One region of the Phytobacter diazotrophicus genome, then DNA from elsewhere that is predicted to be linked to it. Evidence: predicted binding sites of a transcription regulator. Region 1 holds the regulator's gene; each other region holds the start of a gene.

What was found. The regulator PurR, encoded in region 1, represses purine synthesis genes. The targets are predictions, from matches to a motif close to CANGCAAACGTTTGCNTG.
Region 2: cvpA (colicin V production protein) is a predicted target of PurR. The motif match lies at 2,513-2,530, and genes of this name have one in related genera.
Region 3: glyA (serine hydroxymethyltransferase) is a predicted target of PurR. The motif match lies at 1,215-1,232, and genes of this name have one in related genera.
Region 4: purL (phosphoribosylformylglycinamidine synthase) is a predicted target of PurR. The motif match lies at 2,983-3,000, and genes of this name have one in related genera.

The regions. Positions count from the first base shown of each region.
Region 1 covers NZ_CM125428.1:2,387,242-2,391,627, forward strand. Annotated here, with positions in the region: gene punC (purine nucleoside transporter PunC) at 1-559, opposite strand, end outside; gene punR (DNA-binding transcriptional activator PunR) at 673-1,584, shown strand; gene purR (HTH-type transcriptional repressor PurR) at 1,601-2,626, opposite strand; gene cydH (cytochrome bd-I oxidase subunit CydH) at 2,925-3,014, shown strand; gene ACS0RQ_RS11715 (MFS transporter) at 3,181-4,350, shown strand; gene sodB (superoxide dismutase [Fe]) at 4,379-4,386, opposite strand, start outside.
Region 2 covers NZ_CM125428.1:1,642,219-1,646,604, reverse strand. Annotated here, with positions in the region: gene ACS0RQ_RS07950 (UbiX family flavin prenyltransferase) at 1-314, opposite strand, end outside; gene purF (amidophosphoribosyltransferase) at 417-1,934, opposite strand; gene cvpA (colicin V production protein) at 1,970-2,458, opposite strand; gene dedD (cell division protein DedD) at 2,728-3,414, opposite strand; gene folC (bifunctional tetrahydrofolate synthase/dihydrofolate synthase) at 3,404-4,386, opposite strand, start outside.
Region 3 covers NZ_CM125428.1:1,337,610-1,341,995, forward strand. Annotated here, with positions in the region: gene hmpA (NO-inducible flavohemoprotein) at 1-1,027, opposite strand, end outside; gene glyA (serine hydroxymethyltransferase) at 1,347-2,600, shown strand; gene ACS0RQ_RS06600 (nickel/cobalt efflux protein RcnA) at 2,650-3,543, opposite strand; gene rcnR (Ni(II)/Co(II)-binding transcriptional repressor RcnR) at 3,686-3,958, shown strand; gene ACS0RQ_RS06610 (3-phenylpropionate MFS transporter) at 4,057-4,386, shown strand, end outside.
Region 4 covers NZ_CM125428.1:1,319,250-1,323,635, forward strand. Annotated here, with positions in the region: gene ACS0RQ_RS06530 (PTS transporter subunit EIIC) at 1-61, shown strand, start outside; gene yfhb (phosphatidylglycerophosphatase C) at 65-700, shown strand; gene tadA (tRNA adenosine(34) deaminase TadA) at 763-1,266, shown strand; gene mltF (membrane-bound lytic murein transglycosylase MltF) at 1,259-2,818, opposite strand; gene purL (phosphoribosylformylglycinamidine synthase) at 3,075-4,386, shown strand, end outside.

The sequences.
Region 1 (4,386 bases):
GTTTCTGCGCGCCAGGGCGCAGACGCAGTGCCGGAAGCATCAATATGACGGTGATGAAAAACAATGTGGCGAAGATGGCCTGCCAGGAGAAGTGCGCCAGAATCCAGCTACCAAGCAGCGGCGCAAGGGCAGGCGATAACCCTACCAGCGGCATGATGGTGGCAAAAATACGGTTTGTACGCTGCGCCGGATAGTGATCTGTCACCAGCGCCTGCCAGGTCACGGCAGCAGCACAGACCCCGACCGCCTGGACAAAACGCAACACCAGCAACCAGACAGCATCCTGAACCCACAACATACCAAGGCAGCCGACGGCGAAAATGGCCAGGCCGCTTAGCAAAATGGGTTTACGGCCATAGCGATCCGACAGCGGCCCCCAGACCAGTTGAGCAACGGCAAAGCCCGCAAGGAAAAGGCTCAGCGTCGCGCTGACCGCTGCGGCAGAGGTATTTAAATCTTGCTGAATATCGGCGAACGCTGGCAGGTACATATCGGTGGCCAGAAAGCCCAGTACGCTTAAGCCCGCGAGCCAGACTAAAAATCCTTTTCCAGGTTGCATGGCAGATCTCTTTTTTATGGCAGGTTAACAGGGCTCCAGAGTCTAAGGAGTGCAAGTCGGCTTGTGAAACGCTAATATTTGCACATTGGTTTCAAAATTTTTGCAGGCAGATTATGTGGTCAGAATATTCTCTCGAAGTGGTTGATGCCGTGGCGCGAAACGGCAGCTTTAGCGGTGCGGCACAGGAGTTACATCGCGTGCCTTCTGCGGTCAGCTATACCGTGCGTCAGCTTGAAGAGTGGCTGGCGGTGCCGTTGTTTGAACGTCGTCACCGGGATGTGGAGTTGACGCCGGCTGGCGTGTGGTTTTTGAAAGAGGGGCGTTCTGTTATCAAAAAAATGCAGATCACCCGTCAACAATGCCAGCAAATCGCCAACGGCTGGCGGGGGCAGTTATCTATCGCGGTCGATAACATCGTCAAACCGGAACGTACGCGCCAGATGATTGTCGATTTCTATCGCCATTTTAGCGATGTCGAACTGCTGGTCTCCCAGGAGGTGTTTAACGGCGTGTGGGATGCGCTGGCCGACGGGCGTGTCGAACTGGCTATCGGTGCGACCCAGGCGATTCCGGTCGGTGGCCGATATACCTTCCGCGATATGGGCATGCTGAGCTGGAAATGCGTGGTTGCCCGCCATCATCCGCTGGCGACAATGGTATCACCGCTCAGTGATGATACGTTGCGCAACTGGCCCTCACTGGTACGCGAAGATACTTCCCGCTCGCTGCCTAAACGCATCACCTGGCTTTTGGATAATCAGAAACGGGTTGTCGCCCCGGACTGGGAGTCATCTGCGGCCTGTTTGTCAGCCGGACTGTGTATTGGGATGGTGCCTGCGCATTTCGCCCGCCCGTGGATCGATCGCGGTGAGTGGGTTGCGCTGGCACTGGAAAACCCCTTTCCGGACGCCGCCTGTTGTCTGACCTGGCAGCAGAATGATGCCTCACCGGCGCTGAGTTGGTTACTGAGTTATCTGGGCGACAGCGAAACGCTGAACAGGGAATGGCTGCGGGAGCAGGAGTGAGCTGCTCCCGGCAGGATTAACGGCGATAGTCGCGGAACGGACCATCGGCAACCGAGCGGCGTTCAATCAGGCGCGGATGCACTTCAATCGACTGTGACTCTTCACGTTTGTTCACGATACGGTCAAGCAGCATGTTAAACGCGGTTTCCCCCAGCGAGTCTTTCGGCTGGTGAATGGTCGTTAGTGAAGGGGTAAAGAAACGCGAATTACGCACGTTATCATAACCGATCACCGAAATATCCTGCGGCACGCGCAGGCCCATTTCGTCTGCCGCACACAACGCGCCCATTGCCATAATATCGCCGCCGCAGAACACCGCGGTCGGGCGAGAGGACTGGGTCAGGATCTGTTGCATGGCGCGATAGCCGGACTCCGGCTCAAAGTCACCCTGCACGATCCAGTTTTCCGGCACGGTGATATGGGCCTCTTCCATCGCTTTCATAAACCCGCTCAGGCGGCCTGCGCCCGTATTGCGCTCAAGGGGGCCTGGGATAACGCCAATTTCGCGATGGCCGCGTTCAATCAGGTAACGGCCAGCCATATAGCCGCCGGCAAAGGCATTATCGATGACTGTATCGGTAAAATCGGCTTTTGCTTCGCCCCAGTCCATGACCACCATGGGAATGTGGCGATACTCTTCCAGCATACTGAGTAACGATTCCGGATATTCAGAACACATGACCAGCAGGCCATCCACACGTTTTTGCGCCATCATGGACAGATAGGCGCGCTGTTTTTCCAGGTTATTCCAGGCGTTACCGAGAATAAGGGTATAGCCTTTCTGGAAACAATTTTTCTCAACCGCCTCGATGATCTCAGCGAAATAAGCCGCCTCGCTACTGGTCGCCAGCAAGCCAATAGATTTGGTGTGATTGACTTTCAGGCTGCGGGCAACCGCGCTGGGGGAGTAATGTAATTCTTTAATCGCCGCCCAGACGGCGTTACGCGTCTCTTCTGCAACGAAACGCGTCTTGTTAATTACGTGTGATACGGTTGTGGTGGAAACGTTTGCTCGCTTCGCTACGTCTTTAATCGTTGCCATCAGATCTTACTCCAGACCATATCGTAAACTCCTGATAATACATAAGGTAAACGTTTGCCTTCCATCACCCTGTACCCATAGAAGGGATTGCAATACGCCGGGAAAAAGACACTGGACGTCAGGAGGGGAGTCAATGGCCGGTACGCTAATAAATTTAGCGTCGAATTTTGTCTGATCTTGACCAAAAGGGGAAGTGCTAAAACGTGTATCACCCTAAATCCTGCAAGATTTTTACGTTTATTTGTGCAAAAATGCGTTACATCACTTTTTGTGTGGAAATTAATAAGGAGAAAAATTGATGAGCACCGACCTGAAGTTTTCTTTAATGACTACCGTGATTGTACTTGCCCTGATTGTTGCTGCCGGGCTGACTGCCGCACTGCATTGATTTATCCCGAGGGAGAGGCTTCTCTCCCTCGTTTCACCCCTCGATTGTCATCAAATTAGCAATAGTCTTTTCCCATTTCGCTAACTTCTGTTTTTTGTGATTAATGTCATACTTTTGACTTCTGTGACGGTGTCGCGTGTCGACACGGCAATTCCGGAGTCTATTTATGAAGATTAATTTCCCACTGCTTGCCCTGGCGATTGGCGCTTTCGGCATCGGTACGACCGAATTTTCCCCCATGGGGTTACTCCCTGTTATCGCCCAGGGCGTGGATGTCTCGATCCCGGCGGCGGGTATGCTTATTAGCGCTTATGCCATTGGCGTGATGGTTGGAGCACCGTTAATGACGTTGCTGCTTTCACACCGGGCGCGACGTAATGCGCTGGTATTCCTGATGGCGATTTTTACCCTCGGCAATGTGCTCTCGGCACTTTCACCGGATTACACAACACTGATGCTCTCCCGCATTATCACAAGTCTTAACCATGGCGCTTTCTTTGGGTTGGGTTCTGTGGTGGCTGCAAGCGTGGTGGCAAAAGAAAAACAGGCAAGCGCAGTGGCGACCATGTTTATGGGGCTGACTATCGCCAATATTGGCGGTGTGCCCGCAGCAACCTGGCTGGGCGGGGCGATTGGCTGGCGCATGTCGTTCCTTGCTACGGCGGGGCTGGGGGTTATCGCCATGATCAGTCTCTATTTTTCCTTGCCGAAAGGCAGTGCCGGCGAACGTCCTGATGTGCGCAAAGAGCTGGCGGTCTTAATGCGACCTCAGGTGGTTTCCGCGTTACTGACGACGGTACTGGGGGCAGGGGCGATGTTCACGCTCTACACCTACATTTCACCGGTCCTGCACCGTATTACCGATGCCACCCCGGCCTTTATCACCGTGATGCTGGTGCTGGTGGGCGTTGGATTCTCCATCGGCAACTACCTTGGCGGCAAGCTGGCTGACCGCTCGGTCACAGCGACCCTGAAAGGCTTCTTGCTGTTATTGATCGTGATTATGGTTGCGATCCCCTGGCTGGCGCGCAGTGAGATCGGTGCGGCAATCAGCATGGTTATCTGGGGCGCGGCAACCTTTGCGGTAGTGCCTCCGTTGCAGATGCGTGTTATGCGTGTGGCACATGAAGCGCCCGGATTGTCGTCGTCAGTCAATATTGGCGCGTTTAACCTGGGTAATGCGCTGGGGGCAGCGGCAGGGGGTGCGGTGATTTCGGGTGGTCTGGGGTATACCGTTGTGCCGGTTACAGGGGCGATTATTGCAGGGATGGCGTTACTGTTGGTGCTGTTTTCCGGCAGAGCCAGCACAGAACGCACCTGCACAGCAGCAGAGTAAAAAACAGGAGGGTTTCCCCTCCTGATGATTACGCGG
Region 2 (4,386 bases), 750 kb from region 1:
GTCAGCAGGCCGTCTGTATAGCTGTGCACAATGCCAGAGAGCGTTTTTATCGAACAGGGCAATACGACCATGCCTGCGATCTTAAATGAGCCGGAAGAGATGTTAGCAGCGATATCGCGGGCGTCATGCACTACATCCGCCATAGCCTGAACATCACGCAGAGAAAAATCGGTTTCGAGAGAGAGGGTCTGGCGCGCAGCCGGGCTCATCACCAGATGGGTTTCAATGTCCGCCATGTCGCGTAATACCTGCAACAAGCGCACGCCGTAAATCGCGCCGCTGGCCCCTGAGATCCCCACAATGAGTCGTTTCATATCCGTCGCCTTTATCTACACTGAGGCAGACTTTGCCGGATTATGCCAACAGTTGCAACTGATGAGCGCCCCCTCCGGGCGGAGAGGGCGAAAACGGGTCGATTACCCTTCGTTGTGCATCTCTAAGCTTTCGAGATCGTTCTGCATCTGCACGGCTTTCGCATCGTCGTTACGCAGCGAGTCGAGGTAGTCGAGATACCCCTGATCCACGTCTTTGGTGACATAGATGCCATTGAAGACTGAGCACTCGAACTGCTGGATATCCGGGTTTTCCGCGCGTACAGCGTCGATCAGATCGGTCAGATCCTGGAAAATCAGGCCATCAGCGCCGATGATCTGGCGAATCTCATCCACTTCACGACCATGTGCAATCAGTTCGTTCGCGGTCGGCATATCGATACCGTAGACGTTCGGGAAACGAATTTCCGGCGCCGCAGAGGCGAGGTACACTTTCTTCGCCCCGGCTTCACGGGCCATCTCAATAATCTGCTCAGAAGTGGTACCACGTACGATGGAGTCATCTACCAGTAGCACGTTTTTATCGCGGAACTCAGCGCGGTTCGCGTTCAGCTTACGGCGGACGGATTTACGACGCAGTTGCTGACCCGGCATGATAAAGGTACGGCCAACGTAACGGTTTTTCACAAAACCCTGACGGTACGGCTTGCCAAGAATGCGGGCGATTTCCAGCGCGATATCGCAGGAGGTTTCCGGGATGGGAATAACCACGTCGATATCCAGATCTTCCCATTCACGCGCAATCTTCTCGCCAAGCTTGGTGCCCATATTGACACGCGCGCTGTAGACGGAGATTTTGTCGATGAAGGAGTCCGGACGCGCAAAATAGACGTATTCGAACAGGCACGGGTTGCTGACCGGATTATCCGCACACTGGCGGGTAAACAACTGACCTTTTTCGGTGATGTAGACGGCTTCGCCCGGCGCGATATCGCGCAGGAATTCAAAGCCCAGCGTATCGAGCGCCACGCTTTCTGACGCCACCATGTACTCAGTGCGACCGTCACCAATATCGCGTTTACCCAGTACCAGAGGACGAATACCGTTCGGGTCGCGGAAAGCAACCATACCGTGGCCGATGATCATCGCAACACATGCATACGCGCCACGGATCTGGCGGTTGGTCGCGGCGACAGCGGCGAAAATGTTGTCTGCTTCCAGCGGATAATGGCGGAAATTATCCAGCTCGCTGGCGAAAATATTCAGCAGGATTTCTGAATCAGACGTGGTGTTGATGTGGCGGCGTTTTTCTTCAAACAGCTTTTTACGCAGCTCATGGGCATTGGTCAGGTTGCCGTTATGGGCAAGCGTGATGCCGTAAGGGGAGTTAACGTAAAAAGGCTGAGCCTCGGAGGCGCTGGAGCTGCCAGCGGTTGGGTAACGCACATGGCCGATACCCATGTTGCCCTGAAGACGCTGCATATGGCGGGCTTCGAAAACATCGTTGACCAGACCATTTGCTTTGCGCAGACGGAAACAATTATTTGCATCGATCGTGATGATGCCAGCGGCATCCTGACCACGGTGCTGAAGCACCGTTAACGCGTCATAAATCGACTGGTTGACCGGCATAACACCGGCGATACCGACAATACCGCACATACGTCTTTTCCTCGTTAAGCCACATCTCAGAGCGATTACGCTCTGGGCAAGAAACTTGACGAACTTTGCAGATAGTCAAAGAACCATCTGATGATGAAACTGAATTGCGGGATAAGCTGCGACTTCTGCCAGTCTTCGCTTTTTGACAGGCCCGTAAAGGTATCGAGAAAGAACAGAATGGCGGCGACAATTAGCACCCCGCGTAGCGCGCCAAAACAAATCCCCAACACCCTGTCTGTACCCGACAGGCCGGTTTTCTCCACAAGTTGACCTATCACGTAATTGACGATAGCGCCAACAATCAGCGTCGCGATGAACAGGATGGCGATGGATATCCCATTGCGCACCAGTTCGTCTTCAAAGCCCGTAAACCAGACTGACAGGTAAGTGTAGTAATGACTGGCAACAAAGAAAGCACAACCCCATGTCACCAGTGATAACGCTTCACGAACAAAGCCGCGGATGAGGCTAACCAGACAGGAAAAACCAATCACCGCGATGATGGCGTAATCAATCCAGACCATATGTGTCCCACGATTTACGCCCTGTCATCCAGTTCGGGGCGCATTCTAACAGAAAAAGAAAACGTTTGCGTAGGGATTTCCTTCCCGCGCGTAAATAAAAATGGCGCTGAAAAAATATTCAACGCCATCGGATCTTTAGCCTCTTCGGGCGTGTTTTTGAATTCGTATTTACACCCTCACCCCGGCCCTCTCCCTCAAGGGAGAGGGCGCAAACCATCCCCTCGCCCCCTTTGGGGAGAGGGTTAGGGTGAGGGGGAACAAACCGCACGCTAGTTCGCGCTATACCCCATTACCACACCACTCAAGCCTGACAGTTGCTTAAGCTCCTCAAGCGACCCCTTGAGTTTATCTTTTGATGCGTCCGGACCGACCAGGATGCGGGTGATTTTACCTTGTACTGGCGTGGTGGGCGCAGTATAAACGCGATAACCTGCACCGCGCAGTTTACCGACAATTTCATTAACTTTGTCAGCGTTCTTAAGCGCACCCAGTTGTACCACCCAGGCTTTACCCACTGGCGCAGACTTATCCGCCGCGGGCGGCTGATCCGCAGGCGGGGTTGCCGCCACCTGTTCTGCGGGTTTCTGTGGCTGTGGCTTGGGCTTCTCAACCGGTTTTGGCTGTTCGACCTGCTTCGGCGCGACGGGTTGCATCGTGACATCCGGCGTCGTCGCCCCACTGACAGCCCGCCGGGAGGCATCCAGCGACGGCGCTGCCGCCTCGCCAGCCTGCACCTCTTCTGCTGCCCCTTCCGGCGGCTGAGCCGGGAGCGCCTGCGTCGCCGCAGGCATCATATCCGGCTCATCGCGATCGCCGGGTTTGGGTACCAGAGGAATGGCGGCGAACTCATCCTGATAATGCTTTTTTTGCCCGTCCAGCAGCCCGGGCAGAATAATCACCCCGAGCGCAACCAGCACAATGGTTCCCATCAAACGGTTCTGAAACTTACTTGCCACCGGTTCTCCCCGCTTCCATCGCTTCCATGACATGTGCCACCGTATGGAATGAACCACACACCAGCACGGTATCTTCTGCTGTGGCCTCCGCCATCGCTGCCTGCCAGGCCTGCGCAACGTGTTGATACGCCTTCCCTTGCGGTAAATGCGCCATCAACTGTTCTGCCGTCGCACCGCGTGGCCCCTCCAGAGGGGCACAATACCAGCTATCGACCACAGGCTCCAGACAGGCGAGCGTTCCGGCGATGTCTTTATCATGCAACATGCCGATGACCGCCAGCACGCGGCCGCGCTTAGGCTCTGCCGCCAGCCGCCCGGCAAGGTAAGCCGCCGCATGAGGATTATGCGCCACATCCAGAATAAGGCGTGGGTTTTCAGCCACAATCTGAAAACGACCAGGCAAAATTGCGCTAGCGATACCGTCACGAATAGCCTGCTCGCTCACCGCCAGCCTACTGGCCCGCAGTGCTGCAAGCGCCGTTGCGGCATTTGGCTGCGGCACCTGCGGCAGCGGTAAACCGGTCAACTCGCCCTGGCCGTCGCGAAAACGCCACTGGCCCTGCTCAACGTCATACTGCCAGTCTACGCCTCTGCGCATCAGCAGAGCGCCTTTTTCCGCAGCCACCTCGCCGATGGTGTACGGCATATCGCTTTCGCCGACTACCGCCGGTTTACCGCCCCGGAAGACGCCCGCTTTTTCGCGGCCGATACTTTCTCTGTCTGGCCCCAGCCAGTCGGTATGATCAAGCGCAATGCTGGTTACCACGGCGACATCCGCATCGACCATATTGGTGGCGTCAAGACGCCCGCCCAGCCCCACTTCGAGGATAACAACGTCCAGCTTCGCCTGTTTAAACAGCCACAGCGCCGACAACGTACCGTATTCAAAATAGGTTAATGAGGTTTCACCGCGCACCGCTTCAATTTCGGCAAAAGAGCGCGTGTGGTCGAGTTCCGTCAACTCTTCGCCCT
Region 3 (4,386 bases), 1.0 Mb from region 1:
TCAACCCTTCGCTATCAAAGGCCTGCGCCTGCTTATCAAAATGGGTAGGCGCGCGGTACCAGACATGAGACGTCACGCGAGGCAGTTTGCTGCTCAGTGTTTTCACCTCATCGGCAAAGGCGTGAACATCGCCATTTTCTGCTGCATGGAACCAGTTTACCTGAGCTTTATGCCCAGTCCGGGCGAGTGTATCGAGCATCGCCAGCATTGGTGTCTGGCCGACGCCTGCGGAGATGAGCGTAACCGGGGTGTTGCCCTCGACATTCATAAAGAAGTCGCCTGCCGGGGCCACCAGATGTACCACGTCGCCGACCTGCGCGCGCTGATGCAGCCAGGTTGAGACCTGCCCACCTTCTTCACGTTTAACCGCAATACGATAATGTTTACCGTCAGGGGCGCGTGTCAGGGAGTACTGGCGGATTTCCTGATAAGCAAATTCTTCCGGTTTGAGCCAGATGCCGATGTATTGTCCCGGACGGAAATCAGCAACGGGTTGCCCATCAACAGGGGCGAATTCAAAACTGGTGATTAACGTGCTTTGCCCGGTTTTTTCCACCAGACGAAACGGGCGCGTTCCTTCCCAGCCGCCGGTTTTGCTCGCATTTTCATCATACAGTTGCGCTTCTCGCTGAATAAAGACGCCAGCCAATACCCCATAAGCTTTACCCCATGCGTCGAGGACTTTCTGGCCTGGGCTGAACATCTCATCAAGGGTCGCCAGCAGATGATGGCCAACAATGTCGTATTGCGCAGGCTGGATCTGAAAACTGGTATGTTTTTGGGCAATCTTTTCCACCGCAGGCAGTAACGCGGCGAGGTTATCAAGGTTGCTGGCATAGGCCGCAATAGCGTTGAACAACGCTTCGCGCTGATCGCCGTTACGCTGATTGCTCATGTTAAAAATGTCTTTGAGTTCGGGATTGTGCGTAAACATCCGGTCGTAAAAATGGGCGGTCAGTTTTGGACCGGTTTCCAGCAGCAGAGGAATGGTGGCTTTCACTGTCTCGATGGTTTGAACGTCAAGCATAGTCGCTTCCTGTCAGGTGATTTATAAGATGCATTTAAAATGCATCTTATAGGTGAGGCAGCGGAGTTGTAAAGAGGGAAGCGGCTGCGGTGATGAATTTCAAACGTGAAGAAGTTGCATCACAAACGTGAAAAGAATTCCGTTGCAAAGGCAAAGTGCATTATCTCTCAAACCCTTGTCTGGCGCGCAGCCAATCGTTTGCGTAAAAACCTTTGTCAAGACCTGTTATCGCGATATGAATCAGTTATACTGTGAGCCGTTCCCCAAAACGGGCCCTCAAATTTGAGTTGCTTTATTGTTAGCTGAGCAGGAGATGCGGATGTTAAAACGTGAAATGAACATTGCCGATTATGATGCCGAACTGTGGCAGGCTATGGAGCAGGAAAAAGTACGTCAGGAAGAACACATTGAACTGATCGCCTCCGAGAACTACACCAGCCCGCGTGTAATGCAGGCACAGGGCTCTCAGCTGACCAACAAATATGCCGAAGGTTATCCGGGCAAACGCTACTATGGCGGTTGCGAGTATGTCGATATCGTTGAACAACTGGCTATCGACCGTGCAAAAGAGCTGTTCGGCGCTGACTATGCGAACGTGCAGCCGCACTCCGGTTCTCAGGCTAACTTCGCGGTCTACACCGCGCTGCTGCAACCGGGCGATACTGTTCTGGGTATGAACCTGGCACAGGGCGGCCACCTGACTCACGGCTCCCCGGTTAACTTCTCCGGTAAACTGTACAACATCATCCCTTACGGTATCGATGAGTCCGGTAAAATTGACTATGAAGACATGGCGAAGCAGGCTCAGGAACACAAACCGAAGATGATCATCGGTGGTTTCTCTGCTTACTCCGGTATCGTTGACTGGGCAAAAATGCGTGAAATCGCAGACAGCATCGGCGCATACCTGTTCGTTGACATGGCCCACGTTGCCGGTCTGATTGCGGCAGGCGTTTACCCGAACCCGGTTCCACACGCTCACGTCGTCACGACGACCACGCACAAAACCCTGGCGGGTCCGCGCGGTGGCCTGATCCTGGCGAAAGGCGGTAACGAAGATCTGTACAAAAAACTGAACTCCGCTGTGTTCCCAAGCGCACAGGGCGGCCCGCTGATGCACGTCATCGCCGCGAAAGCCGTCGCGCTGAAAGAAGCGATGGAGCCAGAGTTCAAAGTCTACCAGCAGCAGGTTGCTAAGAACGCGAAAGCAATGGTGGAAGTGTTCCTGAACCGTGGCTACAAAGTGGTCTCCGGCGGTACGGAAAACCATCTGTTCCTGCTGGATCTGGTGGACAAAAACCTGACCGGTAAAGAAGCAGACGCTGCGCTGGGCCGCGCCAACATCACCGTTAACAAAAACAGCGTGCCGAACGATCCGAAAAGCCCGTTTGTCACTTCCGGTATCCGTATTGGTTCTCCGGCGGTAACCCGTCGCGGCTTTAAAGAAGCGGAAGTGAAAGAGCTGGCTGGCTGGATGTGTGATGTACTGGACAACATCAATGATGAAGCGGTTATCGAGCGCGTCAAAGGTAAAGTTCTGGATATCTGCGCACGCTTCCCTGTTTATGCATAAGCCCTGAAAGCATACAAAAATGCCCGCATCTTGCGGGCATTTTTTTGCCTTATCGCAGGGTGAAATAGCCGTGAACGCCCATATAAATCCCTACCAGTGCAATCAATACGTTTGAGAAATAGGGCGCGCGCCGCGCAAGAGTATTGAATCCTGACCAGCGTTTCGCTGCATGTTGCACACTCACTGCCGCTCCCACGCCCACCGCAACCAGGGTTAATGCCAGACCGATACTGAAACACACCACCATCGTAGCGCCCAGCGTTAACGCCTTAAGCTGAATACAGATCAGCAGCACGGTAATCGCTGCCGGGCAGGGGATGAGTCCACCTGTCAGGCCAAACAGCAGAATTTGCCCGTTGGTCACCTTTGTGCCGTTAAAGCGGCGCTCGATATCCCGGGCATGGGCCAGTTCGTGCGCGTCACGATACTCTTCTTGTTTCTCCACTTTCCGCGCAGAGAGGATCACCGGCTGGCGCAGGCTCAGGCTGGCGGCTTGTGCAGGCTGGAAAATCAAACCTTGAGCATGAGGGTGGGGATGCGGATGATCGTGATGGTGGTCATGATCGTGGTGATGATCATGGTGGTGACCCGCATGCCACTGGCGCTCACCTTGCCAGGTACGCCAGAACATCCATGCGGCTGTCCCCAGAATAATCACTGCTGAGATCATCTGCATCCACGGCTCAACGGCCTCGGCAGTGAACCGACGGCTGATAAACATCCCGCCCATCGCGATAAGCCAGACCACCGCCGTATGAGACAGCGTAGCCGCAAGACCGAGCATAACGGCCTGTTTAACGGTGCCTTTGATCGCCACGATAAAGGCTGCCATCATCGTTTTTGAATGCCCCGGTTCAAGGCCGTGCAGCGCGCCGAGCAGAATGGCGCTCGGTATGAAAAACCAGCCATTTCCCTGCTGAAAGAGGGTCGCAAAATCGGTCATGAGAATAATTCTCGCTAATTGTTATCTCTTTTAAATCTACTCCCCCCCAGTAAAAAATACTATCCCCCAGTAGAAAGAAACTCCCCCCCAGTTGTTCTGTGATATGATTTTTCCACTCAGCAGACGCGAAAATGAGGTCAGTATGTCGCATACCATTCGGGATAAAAGAAAGCTCAAAGCACGGGCGAGTAAGATTGAAGGGCAAGTTGCGGCGCTGAAAAAGATGCTTGATGAACCGCATGAATGCGCACAGGTTTTGCAGCAAATCGCGGCCATTCGCGGGGCGGTTAACGGTTTGATGCGTGAGGTTATTAAAGGACATTTGACCGATCATATCGTTCATGAAAATGACGAAGTTAAACGTGAAGCCGACCTTGACGTGGTGCTGAGTGTGCTGGATTCCTATATCCGCTAACGGTAAGGGAATAACACGCCTCCCCAATCTGTTATATAACTGTTACTTGCCAGTTTATTGATTTACCTCCAGACTATCGCCTCATTCAGGAGGGAATCATGGTTTTGCAGTCCACGCGCTGGCTGGCGCTCGCTTATTTCACCTACTTTTTTAGTTACGGCATCTTTTTGCCCTTCTGGAGCGTCTGGCTCAAAGGCACAGGACTCACGCCGGAAACCATCGGGATCTTGCTCGGTGCAGGCCTGGTAGCCCGTTTCCTCGGCAGCCTGCTTATCGCACCTCGCGTCAGTAACCCCTCACTTCTTATTAACGCCTTACGTCTCCTTGCGTTGATGACGCTGGTGTTCGCGCTCGCCTTTTGGGCCGGGACGAATGTGGCCTGGCTCATGGTAGTGATTATCGGTTTTAACCTCTTTTTCTCGCCGCTG
Region 4 (4,386 bases), 1.1 Mb from region 1:
AGCAGTGATAGCCGGGTTCCTGTTTACCTGGCTGTTGGGTTTCACCGATCCTGAGGAGTAACATTTGGCTACCAGCGAGCGTCGCATTGTCTTTTTTGATCTTGATGGCACTTTACATCAGCAGGATATGTTCGGCACATTCCTGCGCTACGCGTTGCGCCATCACCCTCTGAATGTCTTGCTGGTTCTGCCTTTACTGCCCGTCATTGGTATCGCCCTGTTAGTCAAAGGGCGCGCCGCGCGCTGGCCAATGAGTCTGTTGTTATGGGCATGTACTTTCGGTCATAGCGAAACGCACCTTAAGCGGCTTGAGCAGAAATTTGCCACCTGGTTTCGCGGGCATGTCACGGCATTTCCGGTGGTGCAGGAACGACTCACCAACTATCTTCTGGCCTCCGATGCAGATATCTGGCTTATCACCGGTTCGCCGCAGCCGCTGGTGGAACAGGTCTATTTTGATACCCCCTGGCTGCCGCGAGTGAATATTATTGCCAGCCAGATTGAGCGCCGCTACGGTGGGTGGGTGCTTACATTGCGTTGTCTGGGGCATGAAAAAGTTGCTCAGCTTGAGCGCAAAATTGGCACGCCGCTGCGTTTGTACAGTGGCTATAGCGACAGTAAACAGGACAACCCACTGCTCTATTTTTGCCAGCATCGCTGGCGGGTGACGCCGCGTGGACAGCTCCAGCAACTGGAATGAGCGTGTGCAACACATAACGGCTGTGTATAATGCGCCCCGCTTGTTAACTGGAGTGTCCCCCTTTGTCCAACCCTGAACTCAACCACGACTACTGGATGCGCCATGCGTTAGCGCTGGCAAAACGCGCGTGGGAAGAAGGCGAAGTGCCGGTTGGCGCGGTGCTGGTCCACAATAATCAGGTTATTGGTGAAGGCTGGAACCGTCCCATTGGCCGCCACGATCCCACCGCACATGCGGAAATCATGGCGCTGCGCCAGGGCGGGATGGTGTTGCAAAACTACCGTCTGATTGATACCACCCTGTACGTTACGCTTGAACCCTGCGTGATGTGTGCCGGGGCGATGGTGCATAGCCGTATTGGTCAGCTTGTCTTCGGTGCGCGTGATGCGAAAACCGGTGCGGCAGGCTCGCTGATGGATGTGCTGCACCACCCGGGCATGAACCATCGGGTTGAGATTGTCGAAGGGGTTTTGCGCGATGAGTGCGCCGGCATGCTAAGCGATTTTTTCCGTCAGCGTCGGCTGGAGAAAAAAGCGCAGAAAAAAGGGCCGGAGCCGCTTATTTAGCCGCGCCAGGCACTTGCACCACCAGTTTGTCCGGTACGGTCAGCGGATTGCGCGGGAAGGCCTCGCCTGGCGTAAAAGCGCTAAAGGGCATGATACCGTAAGGCGCACGATTGAACTCCTCCGCCGCCACCGCCGGATACCCTTGCGCCAGTTGTGATTTCTTCGCCGCCTCTTTCTCTTTTTCCAGCAAATACCCCACCAGGCTGATTTCGTATTTACGGATGTTTTCCACGTAGGCGTAAGCTTCATGCCCACGCGCATAGCCATAGGTGAGTTTGCTGTAATAGGGTTTCTGACTCAGCAGCGGCAGGCGCTGTTTTACGTCCGCCCAGCTATCCGGATTGCCTTTTGTTTTCACCGTGAGCGACCGGGCGTCGAGCATGTGCGCATAACCCATATTGTAGGCTGCCAGCGCAAACCAGATACGCTCGTCGCGAGGGACGCTGTCAGGTACTTTATCCATCATATCCTGTAGGTAGCGTGCACCGCCGCTGATGCTTTGCTCGGCATCCGTGCGGTCGCTCAGTCCCAGGCTTTGCGCGGTATTGCGGGTAAGCATCATCAGGCCGCGTACGCCGGTAGGGGAGGTCGCCTGGGTATCCCAGTGGGATTCCTGATATGAAATCGCGGCCAGCAGACGCCAGTCAATATCCTGCGCGTATTTCGTAAACAGCGGCTGGAGATCGGGCAGAACGCTGTCCACCGCGCGTAAGAAGGTGCGCGTGTCGACGTAATCAAAATCATCGCCATGACCGAGGTATTTCTCTTCCAGGCGCGCCAGGGTCCCGTCTTCATTAATGTTATTAAAGAAGTCGAGCATCGCCGCCGACAGGGTATTGTCGTCATCGCGGCGGCTAAACCAGGTGACCGGCTGCTCATCGCTGATATCGAGGGCGACGGCCAGTTCCGGATGGACGCGCTGGAACAGACTCACGGCGACCGAATCCGCTACGGTATAGCTGAGTTTGCCGTTCACCACGTCTTCAAGCAGATTGTTGGTGCCTGCTTTATCGTCCACCTTCCAGCTCAGATCCGGGAACGTCTTCTCTTTAAGTTCACGTAAATCGTTGATCGCCACATGGCCTGGGGCGATGGTGAGTTGGGTGTCATTGACGGTGGCCAGGCTGCGGGGGCGGTAGCTGCCAACGCGGTAAACCAGTTGCTGCGAAACCCAATAGTAAACCGGGCCCGGCTGGTAGTTTTCGAGGCGCTCATTGTTATAGACCAGCCCGGCTGCCAGCATATCGGCCTTGCCGTGGTCGAGATCATCAAAAAGCTGGCTGATATTCTGGCGTACGGTCACTTTCAGTTTAACGCCAAGATAGCTGGCGAACTGTTGGGCGAGCTCGTAATCAAGCCCGTAAGGTTTATTATCTACACTGGCATACGTCAAAGGGGACGCGATAGTGCTTATGCGAAGCTCGCCCCGCGCCTTGATGGCCGCAACGCGGTTGTCGGCTTTGCCGAACCAGGGGATAGAAGGCCACAGGGCCGCTGCCAGCAGCAGGGTGACGATGCCGATAAGCAGATAATTAATCTTAAATTTTTTCAATTAGTTAATTCTCTGCGCCGTGCGATGCCTCAATAAATAGCCGCCATGAATACAAGGATGTTTATCGGTCGTTGAGCGGCATTTTGCGCAACAATACGCCAGTTGGCAACTAATTAGCGAAGCCGCTACGGTTTGCTGCCAAATGCCACTCATGATTTTATTTCGACGCAAACGGTTTCGTCACCGCTCAGGATTCTCTATAATGACGCCCGTTTTCCCCCTGATGCACACTTAAAGCTTCGAAGACGAGAGACTTATGATGGAAATTCTGCGTGGTTCGCCTGCACTGTCCGCATTTCGTATCAACAAACTGCTGGCGCGTTTTCAGGCAGCCCGGCTCCCGGTGAGCAATATTTACGCTGAGTATGTCCATTTTGCCGATGTGAACGATCGGCTGAACGAGGAAGAGCTCACGCGGCTGCAACGCCTGCTGAAATATGGTCCGAACTTGAGCAGCCATACCCCAACCGGAAAATTACTTCTCGTTACGCCCCGCCCTGGCACCATCTCCCCCTGGTCTTCTAAAGCAACGGATATCGCGCACAACTGCGACCTTGGCAAAATCAATCGCCTTGAGCGCGGCGTGGCTTACTATGTTGAGGCCTCAACGCTGACCGAAGCGCAATGGGCAAGCGTGGCGGCTGAACTGCATGACCGCATGATGGAGACCGTATTTACCGCCGAAGCGGATGCGGCACGCCTGTTTGAACATCATCAGCCTGCGCCGGTGCAAAGTGTGGATTTGTTGGGTGAAGGGCGTCAGGCGCTGATCGACGCTAACGTGCGTCTCGGTCTGGCACTGGCGGAAGACGAAATTGATTATCTGCAGGATGCGTTTAGCCGCCTTGGCCGCAACCCGAATGATATCGAACTCTACATGTTCGCGCAGGCGAACTCTGAACACTGCCGTCATAAAATTTTCAACGCCGACTGGGTGATTGACGGCGAACAGCAGCCAAAATCGCTGTTTAAGATGATCAAAAACACCTTCGAGAAAACCCCGGACTATGTGCTGTCTGCCTATAAAGACAACGCCGCGGTGATGGAAGGTTCTGAGGTCGGGCGTTTCTTCGCTGACCACGAGAATGGTCGTTATGACTTCCACCAGGAAGCGGCGCACATTCTGATGAAAGTGGAAACCCACAACCACCCGACGGCGATTTCTCCGTGGCCGGGCGCGGCAACCGGTTCTGGTGGTGAAATCCGTGACGAAGGGGCGACCGGGCGTGGCGCGAAGCCGAAAGCGGGTCTGGTGGGCTTCTCCGTTTCTAACCTGCGTATTCCGGGTTTTGAACAGCCGTGGGAAGAAGATTTCGGTAAGCCGGAACGTATCGTTTCTGCGCTGGATATCATGACCGAAGGCCCACTCGGTGGCGCGGCGTTTAACAACGAATTCGGCCGTCCGGCGCTGACCGGCTACTTCCGTACTTACGAAGAGAAAGTGAACAGCCACAACGGCGAAGAGCTGCGTGGCTATCACAAACCGATCATGCTGGCAGGCGGTATCGGCAACATTCGCGCCGATCACGTACAAAAAGGTGAGATCACCGTTGGCGCGAAACTGATCG